One region of the Cupriavidus sp. GA3-3 genome, then DNA from elsewhere that is predicted to be linked to it. Evidence: riboswitches for the same ligand, from Rfam matches in the RefSeq annotation. Region 1 holds a riboswitch; the other holds the start of a gene.
The links. Region 1 has a riboswitch for glycine ahead of C265_RS28925 (D-amino acid dehydrogenase). Riboswitches for the same ligand answer to the same signal wherever they lie in the genome.
Positions count from the first base shown of each region.

Region 2: it holds a riboswitch for glycine, as region 1 does, so the genes downstream of both, gcvT (glycine cleavage system aminomethyltransferase GcvT) here and C265_RS28925 (D-amino acid dehydrogenase) in region 1, are expected to answer to the same signal.

Region 1 is NZ_KB944504.1:85,378-94,338, forward strand. Features, by position in the region: gene C265_RS28890 (amidohydrolase) at 1-273, opposite strand, end outside; gene C265_RS28895 (GntR family transcriptional regulator) at 393-1,142, shown strand; gene C265_RS28900 (tripartite tricarboxylate transporter substrate binding protein) at 1,169-2,149, shown strand; gene C265_RS28905 (tripartite tricarboxylate transporter substrate binding protein) at 2,211-3,200, shown strand; gene C265_RS28910 (hypothetical protein) at 3,226-3,729, opposite strand; gene C265_RS28915 (sialidase family protein) at 3,726-4,949, opposite strand; gene C265_RS28920 (TonB-dependent receptor) at 4,975-7,302, opposite strand; glycine riboswitch at 7,459-7,557, shown strand; glycine riboswitch at 7,558-7,676, shown strand; gene C265_RS28925 (D-amino acid dehydrogenase) at 7,733-8,961, shown strand, end outside.
Region 2 is NZ_KB944486.1:53,643-62,603, reverse strand. Features, by position in the region: gene gcvP (aminomethyl-transferring glycine dehydrogenase) at 1-2,565, opposite strand, end outside; gene gcvH (glycine cleavage system protein GcvH) at 2,666-3,046, opposite strand; gene gcvT (glycine cleavage system aminomethyltransferase GcvT) at 3,137-4,264, opposite strand; glycine riboswitch at 4,363-4,488, opposite strand; glycine riboswitch at 4,510-4,597, opposite strand; gene C265_RS20895 (glycine zipper 2TM domain-containing protein) at 4,675-4,902, opposite strand; gene C265_RS20890 (UvrD-helicase domain-containing protein) at 5,186-7,282, shown strand; partial or broken gene C265_RS20885 (ATP-binding protein) at 7,339-7,533, shown strand; gene C265_RS20880 (ABC transporter substrate-binding protein) at 7,519-8,649, opposite strand; gene hemN (oxygen-independent coproporphyrinogen III oxidase) at 8,826-8,961, shown strand, end outside.

The DNA of each region.
Region 1 (8,961 bases):
CAGTTCCGCATCCGTTACCTCAGGGCCGACCACCGCGACGCCGCGCAAGCGCCCGGGCATGGCCTGCAGCGCGGCCAGCAGCGCCGCATTGTCGGTGCCGAGAAAGCTGGTCTGCACCACCACCCCATACATGTCCCCCAATCCGGCAAGCCGGGCGTGCCAGTCCTTCAGGTCAGCGGCATAGGGCGGCCGGTAGCGGGCCGATGGCACGGCCGCTCCGGCATCGAAGACGTGGAAGTGGGTATCCACCAGCGGCAAAGCGCGCTTGCTCATCAGTCAGCCCCTCCGTGGCGCGGCTCAGTGGCGCGGGTATATCCGGATATGGCATCCGTATCCGCGTCAGTATTCTAGTCCTCTAGATGACATCGACATCAATTTAGCACGGGTTCGGCATGCCAGACAACGCGCTGCTCCAGACTACAACCACCGCCGCTGGCCTGAGCCGCTACGGCCAGATCGCGGCGGAACTGCAGGCAAATATTGTTTCGGGCGCGTGGACGCCCGGCAGCGCCATCCCTGCGGAAGGCGCGCTGGCCAGGGAGTTCGGCATTGCGCTGGGCACCATCCGGCAGGCCATCGCCGTGCTGGTCCAGCAGGGCCTGCTGGAGCGCGTGCAGGGCAAGGGCACCTTTGTGCGCAAGGGACTGAGCGGGGCCAGCCTGATGCGGTTTTTCCGCTTCGGCGGCGTCGATGGCGCGCCGGCGGTGCCGCGCTCGGAAATCCTGTCGTGCCGCGCCGTGCGCCTGGACAAGGCCATGGCAACCCGCTTCGGGCTGCCGACCGGCGCGCGCGGGCTGGCGATCTCGCGCCGCCGCTGGCTGGAGGACACGCCCCGGCTGCTGGAATCGATCTGGCTGCCGCTGCCGCGCTGCGAAGCCCTGCAGCAACTCCCGCCGGCGCAATGGGGCGACCTGCTCTACCCGCTGCTGGGCAGCGCCTGCGGCATCACGGTCCATCGCGCCGTTGACGAAGTGACCTTCCGCACGCTGGCAGCAGACGAGGCCGCCTTGCTGGACCTGCCGGATGCGCATCCGTGCGCGGTCGTGACCCGGCATGCCTTCGACCTGGGCGGCAACTGCATCGAATACCGGCTGACGCGGGGCGACGCCTTTGCCTTTCGCTATACCGCGGACGTCCGCTGACGGACCGCACCCGAGGAGACAGACCCATGCACGCACGCCACGCGATCGCCGCCACGGTCGCTGCCATGATCGCCACCACCACGCTGGCGCAGGCCGCCGACACCGCCGCGGCCTGGCCGGCACGGCCCATCACGATCGTGGTGACATATCCGCCGGGCGGCGGCGCGGACCTGATGGCACGGCTGATCGCGCCGGGCCTCGGGCGCGAGCTGGGCCAGACCGTCGTCGTCGAGAACCGCCCGGGTGCCGGCGGGCAGATCGGTGCCGCCTATGTCGCCAAGGCGGCACCGGACGGCTACACGATGATGGTCGATGCCTCCTCTTATGCGGTGAATCCCAGCCTCTATCCGCGCCTGCCCTACGATCCGGACAAGGCCTTCCGGCCGGTCGGCGTGCTGGCGCGCTATCCCAACGTGCTGGTGGCCACGGCGGGCTTCCCCGCCAGCAAGGTCAGCGACGTCCTGGCCATGGCCAGGCAAAAGCCAGGCTCGGTCGCCTTTGCGTCCTCGGGCAATGGCTCGGCGCAGCATCTGGCCGGCGTGCTGTTCGAGCAGCGCGCGGGGGTCGATCTACTGCATGTGCCCTACAAGGGCGGCGGCCCCGCCATGACCGATGTCATCGCCGGCCAGGTGCCGCTGTTCTTTGCCAACGTCGCTTCGAGCCTGCAGCACATCAAGGCCGGCAAGCTGAAGCCGCTGGCGGTGACCAGCCATGCCCGCACCCAGGCATTGCCGTCCGTGCCCACCATGCAGGAAGCCGGCGTGGCGAGCTACGAGGTCTATGAATGGAACGCGGCCTTCCTGCCCGCCGCAACGCCGGACCCGATCGCAGCGAAGCTCGCCGACGCCCTGCGGAAAGTCATGACCAGCCCCGAGATCCGGCAACGCGTGGCCGAGCTGGGCGGCGAGGTCGTGGCTGCGCCGCCAGCACAGGCACGGCAATTCATCGACGGGCAGGCCCGGCTATGGGCCAAGGTCATCCGGGACGGCAACATCAAGCCCGAATAGCACCAATTGGCACCGACTCTGCCCCACCACGGCCCAGCTACAGAACTTTGAGGAGAAATACATGACCCCGATAAATCCCCTTCGCCGCCATCTGCTCAAGACCACCGCCGCGCTGGGCGCGTGCGCGCTGGCACCAACACTGGCCCGCGCACAGGCCTGGCCGGCCAAGCCGATCCGGCTGGTGGTGCCGTTCGCGCCGGGCGGCAGCTCGGAGATCGTGGCGCGCTCCACCGCGGCGGAGCTGACCAAGCTGCTAGGCGTGTCAGTCTTCGTCGAGAACAAGCCCGGCGCGGCCGGCAATATCGCGATGGCCGAAGTCGCGCGCGCCGATGACAACCACACGCTGATCCTCGGCCATATCGGCACGCTGGCGGTCAATCCGTTTATCTTCCCGAAGCTGCCCTACGACCCCGTCAAGGACTTCCGCGCGATCTCGCTGCTGTCCAAGGTGCCGAGCCTGTACGTGGTCCACCCCGACGTGCCCGCGAAGAACCTGAAGGAGTTCGTGGCGCTGGCCAAGAGCAAGCCTGGCAAGCTGAACTACGGTTCGGCCGGCAACGGCAGCGCCGGCCACCTGGCCTTTGAATACCTGAAAGCCGCGAGCGGCACCTTCATCACCCATGTGCCGTATCGCGGCAGCGGCCCGCAGATCACTGACCTGCTGTCCGGAAGGCTGGACGCGGCCGCGGTCGGCGCGCCGGCGATCATCCAGTTCATCAAGGCCGGCAAGGTGCGCTGCATCGCCACCGGCACGACCCAGCGCATTGCCCAGCTGCCTGACGTGCCAACGGTTGCGGAACAAGGCTATCCCGGCTTCGAGATGACGCAGTGGTATGGCCTGCTGGCACCGGCATCTCTGCCCCAGGCGGCCGCCGACAAGCTGGCGGACGCCACCGTGAAAGCAGTGAAGAGCAAGTCGTCGGTCGAGCGCCTGAGCGCGGATGCGGCGATTGTGGTGGGCGACACGCCGGCGGAGTTCTCGCGCTTTATCGCGCAGGAGCAGCAGCGCTGGAAGCCCATCATTGCGCGCGCTGGGATCAAGCCGGATTGAGCGGACAGCCGCTCCCGGCACAGCCTCAGCCGGCGATGCCAGCCCAGCGCAGGTGCTTGCCCCAGTCGGCGTCGCTGATCACGCCGGACACGCCCTGCCGCTGGCCATCGGCGCGATAGAAGTAGGTGCGCGGCATCTCGCCCATCCAGTCCGGATCGACCGCATAGCGCAGCCGCTCCTGCGGCTCGTGCCCGAACACCCACGCGTTGCGCGTGAGCCTGACGCGCTGGAGCAGTTGCTGCACCTGTGGCAGCGCGTCGGGGTTGTCCGTCGCCAGCGTGACGACGCGCAGGTTTGGATGCTGCGCGCGCAGCTTGCCGATGGTGTCGAAGTTGCGCTTGCAATAGACGCAGTCGAGCGACCACACCACCAGCACAAAGGGCTTGCCCTGCTGGCTGGCTGCGAGCTGGGCGGCGCTGGCCGATGCGAACACGGCAACGCGCTCGGCCGGTTGACTGCCGGCATTGGCGGCAGTCATCGCCAGGGTCAGGACTGCAGCGGCGAGCAGCTTGCGGCGGGATGGCATCATGCGCCCTCCTTGCCCAGCGGGAACACCTGGAAGCCCTCGGCCTCGGTACGCCACAGCACGTAGGCGCGGCCGGCGTGCTGCAGCAGGTGCGGCTGGTCCGAGTCGCGCTCCGTGCCGGCCAGCTTGCGCGTCTGCCAGGTCTTGCCGCCATCGTGCGACAGCATGGCGGACAGCCGTGTCTGCCGGCCGTCGAACGATTTCCAGGCCACCGCGATCTCGTTGTCGTTCAGCGCGACGATGTCGGCATGCTGCGCACGCGGATCATCCAGCGGGCGCTGTGCCTGCAGCTTGCCGTCCTTCCAGCGCCCCACCGAGACCGTGGGCTTGCCTTCGCGCACGTTGAACCAGATCATGTGCACCGTGCCATCGGGCGCCACCGAAGCGCCGGGGCCGTGGTGCGGACAGGCATCGATGCGCCAGTCGTCGAAGGTGGCGCGCTGCACCGGCGTGGCCTTGCCGTCGGTGCCCAGCAGCGCCAGCGCGTGGTCGCGCGCGTTGGGCGGGAATACATGGCGCCACAGCGCCAGCATCTTGCCGTCGGGCGTGGGCGACAGCGCGATGCGGCAGCATTCGCACGATTGGTCGGCGACCTTGTAGTCGCCCTGGAAGGTCTTGCCGTGATCGGCCGAGACCGCGTAGTAGACCGCGGCGCCGGCGTACGGCTGCTTGCGCGCCTCGGCGGCAACCACGTCGCGCTTGTCGATCCAGCTGACGAAGACGCGCCCGGCATTGTCCACCGCGATGGCGTCGAAGCGGTGGGCGATCTGGTCGCGGTTGGCATGCACCGTCAGCGGTTCGGCGAAGGACTTGCCGCCATCGGTGGAGCGCGCAAAGCGGATAAAGCCGGTCCACGGCTTGGGCAGCGGCTGGGTCCAGGTGACGAAGATATCGCCGTCGCGCCCGGTGGCGACCTTGGGCCGGCTTTCGTGATCGGCGGCGACCTGCTCCGGCACGCTGTTGACATGCTGCGCCGGCCCGAAGCTGCGGCCGTAGTCGGTCGATGCACGTACCGCGACGTAAGGGCCGTCCTTGTAGGCGACCCATAGCTTGCCGTTTCGATCGAACGCGGCGCCGGTGCCCAGCTCGCTCATCTTCGCGGCCTTGGCCTGCGCGCCGTGGCCGCTGTGATCGCCGTGCGTTTGCGCGGTCGCGGCCAGCGCGGCACCGGCCATCATCAGCCCGGCAACGATCAAGCGGAAACCGGGGCGAACGCCTTGCATGGTTGTGGTCAGCCTGTTCACGTGCTCAGAAGGAGAGTTTCGCCTCGGCGTAGAACGTCCGGCCCGGATACGGGTGATAGACGTAGTAGCGCTGGTCGGTAAGGTTGTCGATGCCAAGCCCGAGGCGCACGTTCTTCGCGGGCCGGTACGTCAGCTTGACGTCAAAGGTCAGGAAGCTGCTGGTGCCGCCGAAGGTGTCGGGGTTGACGTCGGAATTGTCGAGCGTATTGTACTGCCGCCCCGAATAGGTCATGGCCAGCGTGCCGGCCCAGGCCGGCGTGATGCGATAGGTGCCCATCAGGTTGGCCCGCCACCTGGGGATGCGGTAGAAGTACTTGCCCACCGAGGCCGGGTTGATGGCGTTCTCAAGCGTCTTCGAATGGTTGTAGGCCCCGCTGGCCGACAGGTCGAAGCCGCTGACGAACACATCGCGCGCGTCATAGGCCAGCTCGATGCCGCGGGTGCGCACGCGGTCGACGTTCTGAAAGCTGGTGACAGTCGGGAATACCGTGGTGTTGGTCTGGCTGACCAGGGCATCGCGGATATCGTCCTCATACACCGAGACCCGGAAGTACGACGAATCCAACGTGCGCTCGAAGGTCAGGTCCTTCGAGAACGATCGCTCGGGCTGCAGGTTGGGATCGTTGTTGATCAACGCGGTCCCGGTGATGCGGCCCTGGAACAGCTCGCTGACAGTCGGGTAGCGATAGGCCTGGCCAAGCGACAGCCGGCCCAGCCAGTCCTGCCCGAATGCCTTCTCCAGCGCCAGCTTGGGCGACCAGTTGGATTCGCTGCGCACCGGGTAGCCGATATCCACGCCGGGCTGGCTGCGGCTGCCGTCATAGGCGCGCCAGTGTTCGTAGCGCACGCCGGGGATCAGCTTCCAGTCCTCGGCAAAGTACCAGGCGTCTTGCGCATACAGCGCCTGGGTCTCGGTCTTGCCGGCAAAGGCGTTGCTGAAGGCGCTGATGGTGGTCGCCTGCCAGTCCGAGGTGTTGTAGGTGGTGTTGCTCAGCCGGTAATTGTCATAGTGGTAGCCGAACGTGACCCAGTGCCCGCCCTGCAGCTGCCGCGGGCGGTAGTCGGCCTTCAGGTCGAGCGTGCGCCAGCCGGTGCCGTCGCCATAGGTCACCGTGCCCGGCCCGCTGCCGACGGTGTTGGCGCTGCGGCTGATGTCCTTGCTGACATCGAACAGCGACGCCACGCCCGAGAAATTCCAGCCGGTCTCGTTGCGCGTACGCAGCGACAGGCCATAGAGCCAGCGCGCGTCCTCGCCATTGCTCGGGGCAAAGGCGTTGGCGGGAATCACATAGCGATAACCGCCGATATTCACGGGACCGCTCGACACAACATTGCCATCGGCATCGCGCAGGTAGCTGCCGGTGGCACTGGAGCGGTCCTGCTGCCAGTAGGCCGCGGTGAACTGCGCCTGCAGGGTATTGGTGATGTCGTAGCCGAGCTTGAGCTTGAGCTGGTCCTGCACGGTATGCGTGACGCCCTCGCTGTTCACGCCCATCACCACGCGCTCGCGGCCGGTCTGGTCCTGGTCGAAGTGCGCGCCGGTGACCGGCTTGTCGGCGGAAGTGGCACGGGCCGTGGAGCGCGCCGCGGTATAGAAACTCAGCGGCTGGCTCTTGCTGTCCTGCCGGTCCACGCTGACCAGCCACGAGAACGGGCCGACGCGGTCGCCCACATAGGCGTTGGCGTGGACCCCATTGAAGTTGTCGTGCGTGCCATACAGGCTGAAGCGCTGCGTGAACAGCTGCACGCTGGCATCGCCCTCGAACTTCTCCGGCGTGCGCGTGGTGATCAGCACCGTCGCGCCCAGCGAGTTGCCGGGATACAGCGCCGAATACGGGCCGTACAGCACATCCATGCGCTCGATCTCGGCGCTGTTGACCAGCGACCAGCGCGGCGGGAAGCTGAAGTCCGATCCCAGCAGGTTGGACAGCAGCAGGCCGTCCGCATAGACCAGCCCCCGCGCCGACTGGCGCGAACTGGTGCTGCGCACCGAGATGATCGAATTCATATCGCCGATGAAGCGCTTGCGTACGGCGAGGTTGGGCGCGTACTTGAGGGCGTCTTCCGTGTTCACCACATTGAAGTCGGCCATGCGGCGGCGGCTGATGCCGTAGGACGGCGAGGGCGTGTTGGGCGGTATGGCCGGCGTCTCGGCGCGCTCCGACTTGGCCGAGACCACCACCTCCTGCAGCGGCTCGGGCGCGTCCACCACCTGGGCGGCGGCGACGGCGGGGCCCATCAGCACCGCCGAAACGGCCAGTGCAATGCGATTCTTCTTCACTGGAAAACCTTGTTGTCGTCTTTTTCGACTCACTCCACCTGAGCGCAGCATACGGCGCCTCTCCCCGAGAGCGAGCGCTGACATTTTATGGGGCACGGGGGCGCAGGCCGATGCGACATAGCGACGCGGGCGGCAGGCTGCCTAAGCGTTAACCCGCATATCCAACGTCGAGCCTTGTCACTACATTGCCCGGATTGGCGTCAAGCCAATGTGATGCAGGGAGAGACTGTCGCGGCGCCCGCCGCGGACAGCGCCGAAGGAGCAACCGCCCCGGAAACTCTCAGGCAAAAGGACCGGCATCACCAGTCAGTGCACTCTGAAGAATGCCGGACGCTATCGTCCGCCGGCATACCGAAGGAGCAAGCGCGCCCCGCCCTCGCGGCCGGGTGGCGTGAATCTCTCAGGTCCAGAACAGAGGGGGCGTCCGCCACGCATATTGCGTCCGGGCTCCCACCATCGACGTTCCTGGAACCTGCAGATCATGAAATCAATCGCTGTCATCGGCGGTGGCATCACGGGTGTCACCACGGCCTACGCGCTGGCCCGGCGCGGATTCTCCGTCACGCTGTTCGAACGGCACCGCTATGCCGCCATGGAGACCTCGTTCGCCAACGGCGGCCAGTTGTCGGCCTCCAACGCCGAGGTCTGGACCCACTGGTCGACCCTCGTCAAGGGCATGAAATGGATGCTGCGCAACGACGCCCCGTTGTTGGTCAATCCCCGGCCCAGCTGGCACAAGCTGTCCTGGTTCGCCGAGTTCATCGCCGCGATCCCCCACTACCGCCGCAACACCATCGAGACCGCGCGCCTGGCCATCGCGGCGCGTGAGCACCTGTTCGCCTGGGCGGCGCAGGAAGGCATCGATTTCGACCTGAAGAAGGAAGGCATCCTCCATATCTACCGCGACAAGACCGGCTTCGAGCATGCCGGCCGGGTCTCGGCACTGCTGGCGCAGGGCGGGCTGGAACGGCGCGCCGTGACGCCCGAGGAGATGCGCGCGATCGAGCCGACGCTGGCCGGCTCGTACTACGGCGGCTACTTCACCGAGAGCGATTCCACCGGCGACATCCACAAGTTCACCAGCGGCCTGGCCGCAGCCATCGATCGGCTGGGCGTGCGCTGCCTGTACGGCCAGGACGTGCGGGCGGTGAAGACCGACGGCAGGCGCGCCACCGTGACCGTGCAGGACGGAGCCGACACGGCCACCTCCACCTTCGACGGCGCCGTGATCTGCGCCGGCACCGCCAGCCGCGCACTGGCCGCGGGGCTGGGCGACCGCGTCAACATCTATCCGGTCAAGGGCTATTCAATCACGGTCAACCTGACCGATGAGGCCAGCCGCGCCGCCGCACCGGTGGTCAGCCTGCTCGACGACGAAACCAAGCTGGTCACCAGCCGCCTGGGCGACGACCGCTTCCGCGTGGCCGGCACCGCCGAGTTCAACGGCTACAACCGCGATATCCGCGCCGACCGCATCCGCCCGCTGGTGGAATGGGTGCAGCAGTGCTTCCCCGGCGTCAGCACGCGCAGCGTGGTGCCTTGGGCCGGGCTGCGGCCGATGATGCCGGATATGCTGCCGCGCGTGGGGCGCGGGCGTGCGGCATGCATCTTCTACAACACCGGGCATGGGCACCTGGGGTGGACTTTGTCGGCGGTGACGGCGGATATGGTGGCAGGGGTTGTCGACCAGCATCTCGGCGCGAGGGTGGC
Region 2 (8,961 bases), on a different contig from region 1:
GCCGTAGTCCATCAGGCGCTTGGCCACGTCTTCATTGCTGATGCCGGTGTCCTTCTGCAGCGGGCGCAGGTCCAGGATGCACTCGTGCGCGACCAGGTCGTGCTGGCCGGTGTACAGCACCGGGTAGTACGGGGCCAGGCGCTTGGCGACATAGTTGGCCGCCAGGATCGCGTTCTCGGTGGCGGCGGTCAGGCCGGCCGAACCCATCATCGCGATATACATCCACGAGATCGGCAGGATGCTGGCCGAGCCGAACGGCGCCGCCGAAACGCCGCCGATGCCGCGGTCGTCGCGGCGATAGCCGACGCTGTCCTGGTTGGGCAGGAAGTCAGCCAGGTGCGCGCCGACTGCAACCGGGCCCACGCCCGGGCCGCCGCCGCCGTGCGGGATGCAGAAGGTCTTGTGCAGGTTCAGGTGCGACACGTCGCCGCCGAACTGGCCCGGCGCGGCGGTGCCGACCATGGCGTTCATGTTGGCGCCGTCCACGTACACCTGGCCGCCGTGCTGGTGCACGATCTCGCAAATCTGCTGCACGCCCTGCTCGAACACGCCATGCGTGGACGGGTAGGTGATCATGATCGCCGCCAGGTTCTTGCTGTGCTGCTCGGCCTTCTTCGCCAGGTCTTGCAGGTCGACGTTGCCGTCCTCATCGCAGGCTACGACCACCACCTTCATGCCGGCCATCTGCGCCGACGCCGGATTGGTGCCGTGTGCGGACGACGGAATCAGGCAGATGTCGCGATGGCTCTCGCCGCGGCTGGCGTGGTAGGCGTGGATGATCAGCAGGCCCGCGTACTCGCCCTGCGAGCCGGCGTTGGGTTGCAGGCTCACCGCGGCGTAGCCGGTGGCGGCGCACAGCATGGCCTCGAGCTGGTCGATCATCTCGCGGTAGCCCACGGTCTGGTCCAGCGGCGCGAACGGGTGGATCTGGCTGAATTCGGGCCAGGTCACCGGGATCATCTCGCTGGTGGCGTTCAGCTTCATCGTGCACGAGCCCAGCGGGATCATGGTGCGGTCCAGCGCCAGGTCCTTGTCGGCCAGCATGCGCAGGTAGCGCAGCATCTCGTGTTCGGCGTGGTGCGTGTTGAACACCGGGTGGGTCAGGTATTCGCCGGTGCGTGCCAGTTCGGAGGGGAAGCCGTCCTGCGCGACGGCCTCGAGCTTGTCGAAGTCCACGTCCGCGGGCAACGGCTTGCCCTGCATGAATACTTCCCATAGCGCGACCACGTCGGCACGGGTAGCGGTCTCGTCCAGCGAGATGCCGACGCGCGTGGCGCTGATATGGCGCAGGTTGATGCCGCGCGCGGTGGCCGCGGCATGGATGGCATCGGTGTTGAAGCCGGTTTCCAGCGTCAGCGTATCGAAGAAGCTGGCGTTGGTGCGCGCGAAGCCGAGCTTTTCCAGGCCGGCGGCCAGCGTCGCGGTCAGGCGATGCACGCGCTGCGCGATGCGCTTCAGGCCCTGCGGACCGTGGTAGACGGCATACATCGAGGCCATTACGGCCAGCAGCACCTGCGCAGTACAGATGTTCGAGGTGGCCTTCTCGCGGCGGATATGCTGCTCGCGCGTCTGCAGGGCCAGGCGATAGGCCTTGTTGCCCTGCGCATCGATGGTCACGCCCACCAGGCGGCCCGGCATCGAGCGCTTGAAGGCGTCCTTCACCGCCATATAGCCGGCGTGCGGGCCGCCGAAGCCCAGCGGTACGCCGAAGCGCTGCGAGTTGCCCACGGCCACGTCGGCGCCCCATTCGCCAGGCGCGGCGATCAGCGTCAGCGCCAGCAGGTCGGCGGCAGCCACCACCAGGCCGCCGGCGGCGTGCACGGCGTCGGCGATGGCGCGGTAGTCGTTGACGTCGCCGTTTACGCCCGGATACTGCAGCAGCACGCCGAAGGCGTTGGCCGCGGCGGCATCGGCGGCGGGGCCGACCTTGACTTCGATGCCCATCGGCAGCGCGCGCGTGCGTACCACTTCCAGCGTCTGCGGCAGCACGTCGTCGGCCACGTAGAAGGTGTTCGAATCGTGCTTGTTCACGCGCTGCAGCAGCGTCATGGCTTCGGCCGCGGCAGTGCCTTCATCCAGCATCGACGCATTGGCGATATCCAGCCCGGTCAGGTCGGTGACCATCTGCTGGAAGTTCAGCATCGCTTCCAGGCGGCCTTGCGAGATTTCCGGCTGGTAGGGCGTGTAGGCGGTGTACCAGGCCGGGTTCTCGAAGATATTGCGCAGGATGACGCCGGGCGTGACGGTGTTGTAGTAGCCCTGGCCGATAAAGCTCTTCAGCACCCTGTTCTTGCCTGCCAGCCCGCGCAGCCTTGCCAGCGCGGCTTCCTCGCTCAGCGGCTCGGTGAACTCGCCCATCGGCATGCCGTCGCGGCGGCGGATGGCGGCGGGGATGACGGCGTCGATCAGCGCGGCGCGGCTGTCATAGCCGAGCACCTTCAGCATGTGCTGCTGTTCGGGGGTATCGGGGCCGATATGGCGGGCGGCGAAGGCGTCGCGCGCCTCCAGTTCGGCCAGCGTGGGCCGGTTCACTTGGGCGGCGTTCATGGGAAGCGGGGCGTTCATTGGCAAGAACCTCGTGGGGTGCGCGCCGGCCGGTGGTCAGCCGGGACGGCGCGCGTCAGTCTGCAGTGGCCGGTCCAACCATGGACCGGCGCGGCCGGCGTCAGGCGCCGACGCTGGCCTTATAGGCGTCGGCCGACATCAGGCCGTTGACGTCGTCGCCGTTGGCCGGCTTGAGCTTGAACAGCCACGCGTCGAAGGCGTCGGCGTTGACGCTCTCCGGGGCAGCCGTGGCGGCCTCGTTGACGGCGATCACTTCGCCGGCCACGGGGGCGTAGATGTCGGAAGCGGCTTTTACCGATTCCACCACTGCCAGCGCGTCGCCGGCACCGACCGACTTGCCCACTTCGGGCAGTTCCAGGAAGACGATGTCGCCCAGCGCGTCCTGCGCATGGTCGGTGATGCCGATGGTGAGCGTGCCGTCGGCTTCGACGCGTACCCACTCATGCGACTCGGTGTACTTGAGGTCAGCGGGGAAATTCATGAAGGTTCTCCGGATACAGATTTGTTTCTTGTTGGGTGATGCCTGCCCGGCGAAGCTGCCGGCAGGCGAGGGCGACCGTTGGTATGAGCCTCAGCTCACGAGTGCCTTGCCATTACGCACAAACGGCAGTTTAACCACAGTCGCGTTGAGTTTGCGGTCGCGGATCTCCACCTGCACGGTATCGCCCACGGCGACATCCTTGGGCAGTCGGGCAAAGGCGATGGACTGGGACAGCGACGGGCTGAAGGTGCCGCTGGTGATTTCACCGTCACCGGCCGGCGTGATCACTTTCTGGTGGGCGCGCAGGACGCCGCCTTTGTCACGCAGGATCAGGCCGAGGAATTGCTGGCGCGAACCGGCCGCGGCCAGTGCCGCCTTGCCGGTGAAGTCACGCTCGCTCTGCAGGTCAACGGTCCAGGCCAGGCCCGCATCCAGCGGCGAGGTGTTGATATCCATGTCCTGGCCGTACAGGTTCATGCCGGCTTCCAGGCGCAGCGTGTCGCGCGCGCCCAGGCCCGCCGGGCGCACGCCGGCGGCGTTCAGCTTTTCCCAGACGGCGGCGACGTTCTCGGCCGGCACCACCAGTTCGAAGCCGTCTTCGCCGGTGTAGCCGGTGCGCGCCACCATGATCTCGCCGAGGGCCGGGTCCTGGACCACGGCGGCGTTGAAGGGCTTGAGCGTGTCCGACGGCTGGGTCGAGGGGAAAGTGCTCCACACTTTGGTGCGGGCGTTGGGCCCCTGCACGGCGACGATCGCCAGAGGCTGCACGCCTGCAGGCGCAACGTCCTCGCGGCGCGGCGTGATGGTCACATCGCTGCCGGTGGCGGCATTGCGCGCGCGGATCCATTCGATGTCGCCCAGCGCGGTGCTGGCGTTGACGACCAGGCGGAAGCGGTCCTCGGCAAAGAAGTAGACGATCAGGTCGTCGATCACGCCGCCTTTCTCATCCAGCATGCAGGAGTAGAGCGCCTTGCCCGGGGTCTGCAGCTTGTCGACATTGTTGGCCAGCAGGCCGCGCAGGAAGCTGCGGGTATTGGCGCCGGCGAGGTCGACCACGCACATGTGCGACACGTCGAACATGCCGGCGTCGGTGCGCACAGCATTGTGTTCTTCGATCTGGGAGCCGTAGTTGACCGGCATGTCCCAGCCGCCGAAATCAACCATGCGGGCGCCGAGGGCGCGGTGGATGGCGTTGAGGGGCGTGGCCTGGAGCGTCATGGAATCCTCTGGGGCAGTCTCGGTTGGCGAAAACAAAAAAGGGCCATCCGCCGCAACGCTCGCCGCGCCTGAATGTGGCGTGGCAATCCGCTGCGGCGGATGACCCCTCTGTCCTCGATACCTGAGAGATTACAAGGCGGATCCTGCCGGACCCCGTCCTCGTGCGCCCCTTCGGTGGGCACGCTCGCCACGAATGGCGGGTGCCGCTCTCCAGAGTTCGGCATGCATCGTGTGCATATTGCATGCCGATCCGATCGGTCCGTGGTGCCTGAGAGTTTTCGGGTGATACCCCTTCGGCGGCGCAGGCGATGCGCGCTCTCCCGGTCGGATGCGCGCAATGTACGGGAGGCCCCGGCCTTTGTCAAACGGGCCAGGGGAGCCTGCCGTACCTGTCGCTGCGGTGGTCTGGCTTACTTCTTCTTGTCGTCGGTGACAACGTTACCGATCACGCCGCCCACGGCCGCGCCACCCAGCGTACCCAGCGCGCTACCGTCGGTGAGGATGGCGCCGCCCACGGCGCCCGCGCCCGCGCCAATGGCGGTATTACGCTGCTTCGGGGTCATATCCGCGCAACCGGCAAAGGCCGCGACGGTCACGCCGATCAGGGTCACCTTGGTCAAAGTCTGCAGGGTTTTCATTATTGGCTCCGATGTGATGATTCAAGCATGTCAACCCCGCCGCGCAGGCCAGGGGGACATACTAGTTAGAGCGTTTGGTTGCGCGATTGGCTCCGGCCTTTACGAAGTGTTACGCCGTTGACACAACCGGCCGTGTCAACGCGGCTTGCGCTGACTGACCTGCCGCGGCCAGCGTGTTAACATCGGCAGCTTTGCCGCCGTGCCCGTTTCTTGGGTGCTGGCGTGTCCCGCCTGGCCTTCCGCTGTTCCTGCCGATTTCCCTGCCTCCAACCGCATCCCACGCATGACCCATGGCCTGAACTCCGCCCAATCCGAAGCCGTCCGCTACCTGGACGGCCCTTGCCTGGTGCTGGCCGGGGCGGGCTCCGGCAAGACCCGGGTGATCACGCAGAAGATCGCGCATCTGATCGAGGACAAGGGCTTCGAGCCGCGCCATATCGCCGCCGTCACCTTTACCAACAAGGCCGCCAAGGAGATGCAGGAGCGCATCGGCAAGCTGATGGAGGGCAAGACTACGCGCGAGGGCAAGCGCATTCCGCTCAAACAGCTGACGGTCTGTACCTTCCACTCGCTCGGGGTGCAGATCCTGCGCATGGAGGCCGAGCACGTGGGCCTGAAGCCGCAGTTTTCGATCATGGATTCGGACGACTGCTTCGGCCTGATCCAGGAGCAGCTCGGCACCACCGACAAGAAGCTGATCCGCGGCGTGCAGGGCACGATCTCGCTGTGGAAGAACGGCATGGTCGATCCGGAGGCAGCGATCGCGCAGGCCGCCAATGCCGACGAGCACCAGGCCGCGCTGGTCTACCGCAACTACGTGGCCACGCTGCATGCCTACCAGGCGGTGGATTTCGACGACCTGATCCGCCTGCCGGCCGAACTGTTCGCGCGCAATGAAGCGGTGCAGCTCAAGTGGCAGAACCGCCTGCGCTACTTCCTGGTCGACGAATACCAGGACACCAACGCCTGCCAGTACCAGTTGCTCAAGCTGCTGGCGGGCGGCTCGCACCTGCGCGCGCCGGCCTTTACCGCGGTGGGCGACGACGACCAGGCCATCTACGGCTGGCGCGGCGCCACGCTGGACAACCTGCGCGGGCTGCAGACCGATTTTCCGGACCTGAAGGTGATCAAGCTGGAGCAGAACTACCGCTCCACCGTGCGCATCCTGGAAGCGGCCAACGCGGTTATCGCCAACAATCCCAAGCTGTTCGACAAAAAGCTGTGGAGCGAGCACGGCATGGGCGACCCCATCGCCATCCACCCGATGAACGACGAGGAGCACGAGGCCGAGTCGGTGGTGTTCCGCCTGTCCGCGCACAAGTTCGAGCGCCGCGCGCAGTTCCGCGACTACGCCATCCTGTATCGCGGCAACCACCAGGCGCGGCTGTTTGAGCAGATCCTGCGGCGCGAGCGCATTCCCTATGTGCTTTCAGGCGGCCAGAGCTTCTTCGACAAGGCCGAGATCAAGGACATCTGCGCCTACCTGCGCCTGATTGCCAATCCCGACGACGATCCCGCCTTTATCCGCGCCATCACCACGCCGCGCCGCGGCGTGGGAAACACCACGCTGGAAGTGCTGGGCACCTTTGCCGGACAGGCCAAGGTGTCGCTGTTCGAGGCCGCGATGATGGGCGGTATCGAAGGCAAGCTGCAGCCGCGCCAGCTGGAGCCGCTGCGCGTGTTCTGCGAATCGATGGTACGGCTGGCCGACCGCGCGGCCAAGGATCCCGCCACCGTGGTGCTGGACGACCTGATGGAAGGGATCCACTACGAGGCCTACCTGTACGACAGCTTCGACGAACGGCAGGCGCAGTCGCGCTGGACCAACACGCTGGAATTCCTGGACTGGCTCAAGCGCAAGGGCACCAAGCCCGAAGGCGCCGAGGGCGAGGAAGCCACCGGTTTCGACAATGCCGACGGCTTCGGCAGCGAAGGCAAGAACCTGCTGGAGCTGACCCAGACCGTGGCGCTGATGAGCATGCTGGAAGGCCGCGAGGAAGATCCCGACGCGGTGCGGCTGTCCACGCTGCATGCGTCCAAGGGGCTGGAGTATCCGCACGTGTTCCTGGTCGGTGTGGAGGAGGGCATCCTGCCGCACTGCCGCGAAGACGAGGACATGAGCGACGAGAAGATCGAGGAAGAGCGGCGGCTGATGTATGTCGGCATCACCCGCGCCCAGCGCAGCCTGCATGTCAGCTGGTGCAAGAAGCGCAAGCGTGCGCGCGAAACCTACTCGTGCCAGCCTTCGCGCTTTATCGGCGAGATGAAGCTGGAGGAGGCGCCTGCGCCGGTGGATGAAACCCCGGCGATGAGCCCCAAGGACCGGCTCGGCGCGCTCAAGGCACTGCTGGGAACCGGCGGCAAGACGGCCCCGGGCTGAACGGGGCGCTACAGTCCCGATACAAAGGCATACCAGCTGACAAGACGCCGGGTGCAGGCATACCTGGTATGGCGGCTGTGCTGCTCGAGCCGTTCTACTGCGTCGAATCCTCGCGCAGCCGCGCCACCGGCGGGGTCGGCATGGGGTTGTCGATCGCGGCCGACATTGCCGCGCGCCATGGCGGCGAGCTGACCCTGAGCAACCGCCCCGAAGGCGGCCTGCCCGCGCGCCTGTCCCTACCGCGCGGCTGACGCCGCCAGCGTGACGTACTGCGAGCCGCGCTGCCCGTGCGTGAAGTCGAGCGGGAAATCGCCCACGTCCACGCGCCCCTGCAGTGCCCGCCGCATCTCGGCCGCGCCGCTGCCGCGCAGGCCGGCCAGCGCGCGCGCCAGCCATGCCGCGCCGATATAGCCGGCCAGCGTGGCCGGCGACGGCGGCTCATCCAGGTATTGCTTCATGCGCGCCACGTGTTCCTTCACCACCCGCAGCGTGGCCTGTTGCGGCCCGGGCGCGACCTGGGTCAGCACCATGCCGCCGTTGTAGCCAGCGCCCAGGATTTCGCGCGCGGCGGTGGCGCTGACCGACGACAGCCCGACCAGGAAACCGTACCAGCCCTGCACCGCCAGCGCGCGGCCCAGTCCGGCGTAGGCGAGGGTATCGCCCGCCACGATCACCGCGCCCGGGCGGGTGGCGGCGATGCGCCGGGCGGCGGCCTCGGGATTGGCGTCGAGCGGCACCGCGCGCGTCCCGGTCTGCGCCTCCAGCCGGGCCAGCGACGGGGCGGCGAAGTCCGGCGCCAGGGCCAGCGCGATGCTGGTCATGCCGTAGCTGCGCAGCTGGCGTACCGCCGCGTCCAGTTCGGCCTGGTAGTCGGCACGGGTGAACCAGACGTTGTCGGCCGTCAGCGCAAGGCCCGACAGCGGCGCCACGATCTGCACGCCGCGCCGGCCCAGCTCGGCCGATGCCGCCAGCGCCGGCAACAGCCGGTCGCCCGGGCCGAACAGCAGCTCGGCGCGGTCGGTATCGGCCAGCGACACCGCCTGCGCCAGCGCGCGGCGCGGGTCGGGATCGGCGTCGCGGACCACGTGCGCGATGCGCACCGGGCCGTTGCCGGCGTTGACGGCGTCGAACATGACCTTGGCCCCGGCCAGGTAGTCGCGCGCAAGGTCGGCTTGTGCGCCGCCGCGGTCGAGCAGGTGGCCGACCACGATCGTGCGGCGCGCCTGCGACAGTGCTGGCCAGGCGGGCAGGGCCAGGGCCGCGCCGGCGGCGGCAAGCAGGCGGCGCCGGTGCCGGGCCGGTGCTGCCAGGTGCCTGCGCAGCGGTAGGTACGGCGGAAACATCGGAGTCTGGTCGGGAGTTGGCATTGCAGGGGGCAGGTGACGCGCGGGCCGGCGGTGGCGCGCAGCGTATCCGCCGCACATGACACCAATGTGACGCCTGCCGCCCGCAGGGTCCAATGCCCGCGCTTGACGGCGGTCAACGCGTCGGCGGCGGTGCGGCCCTACGATGGGCCGTCATACACTCATACCCCCGCGCCCCCATGATCCCGTCTGCCATAACTTCCCCTGCGCCCGACCGCCGCGCGCTGTCCGACTTCCGTGCGCTGGCCGGCCGCATCGACGGCAACGGCCCGCGCTATACCTCGTACCCGACGGCCGACCGCTTCCACAACGGCC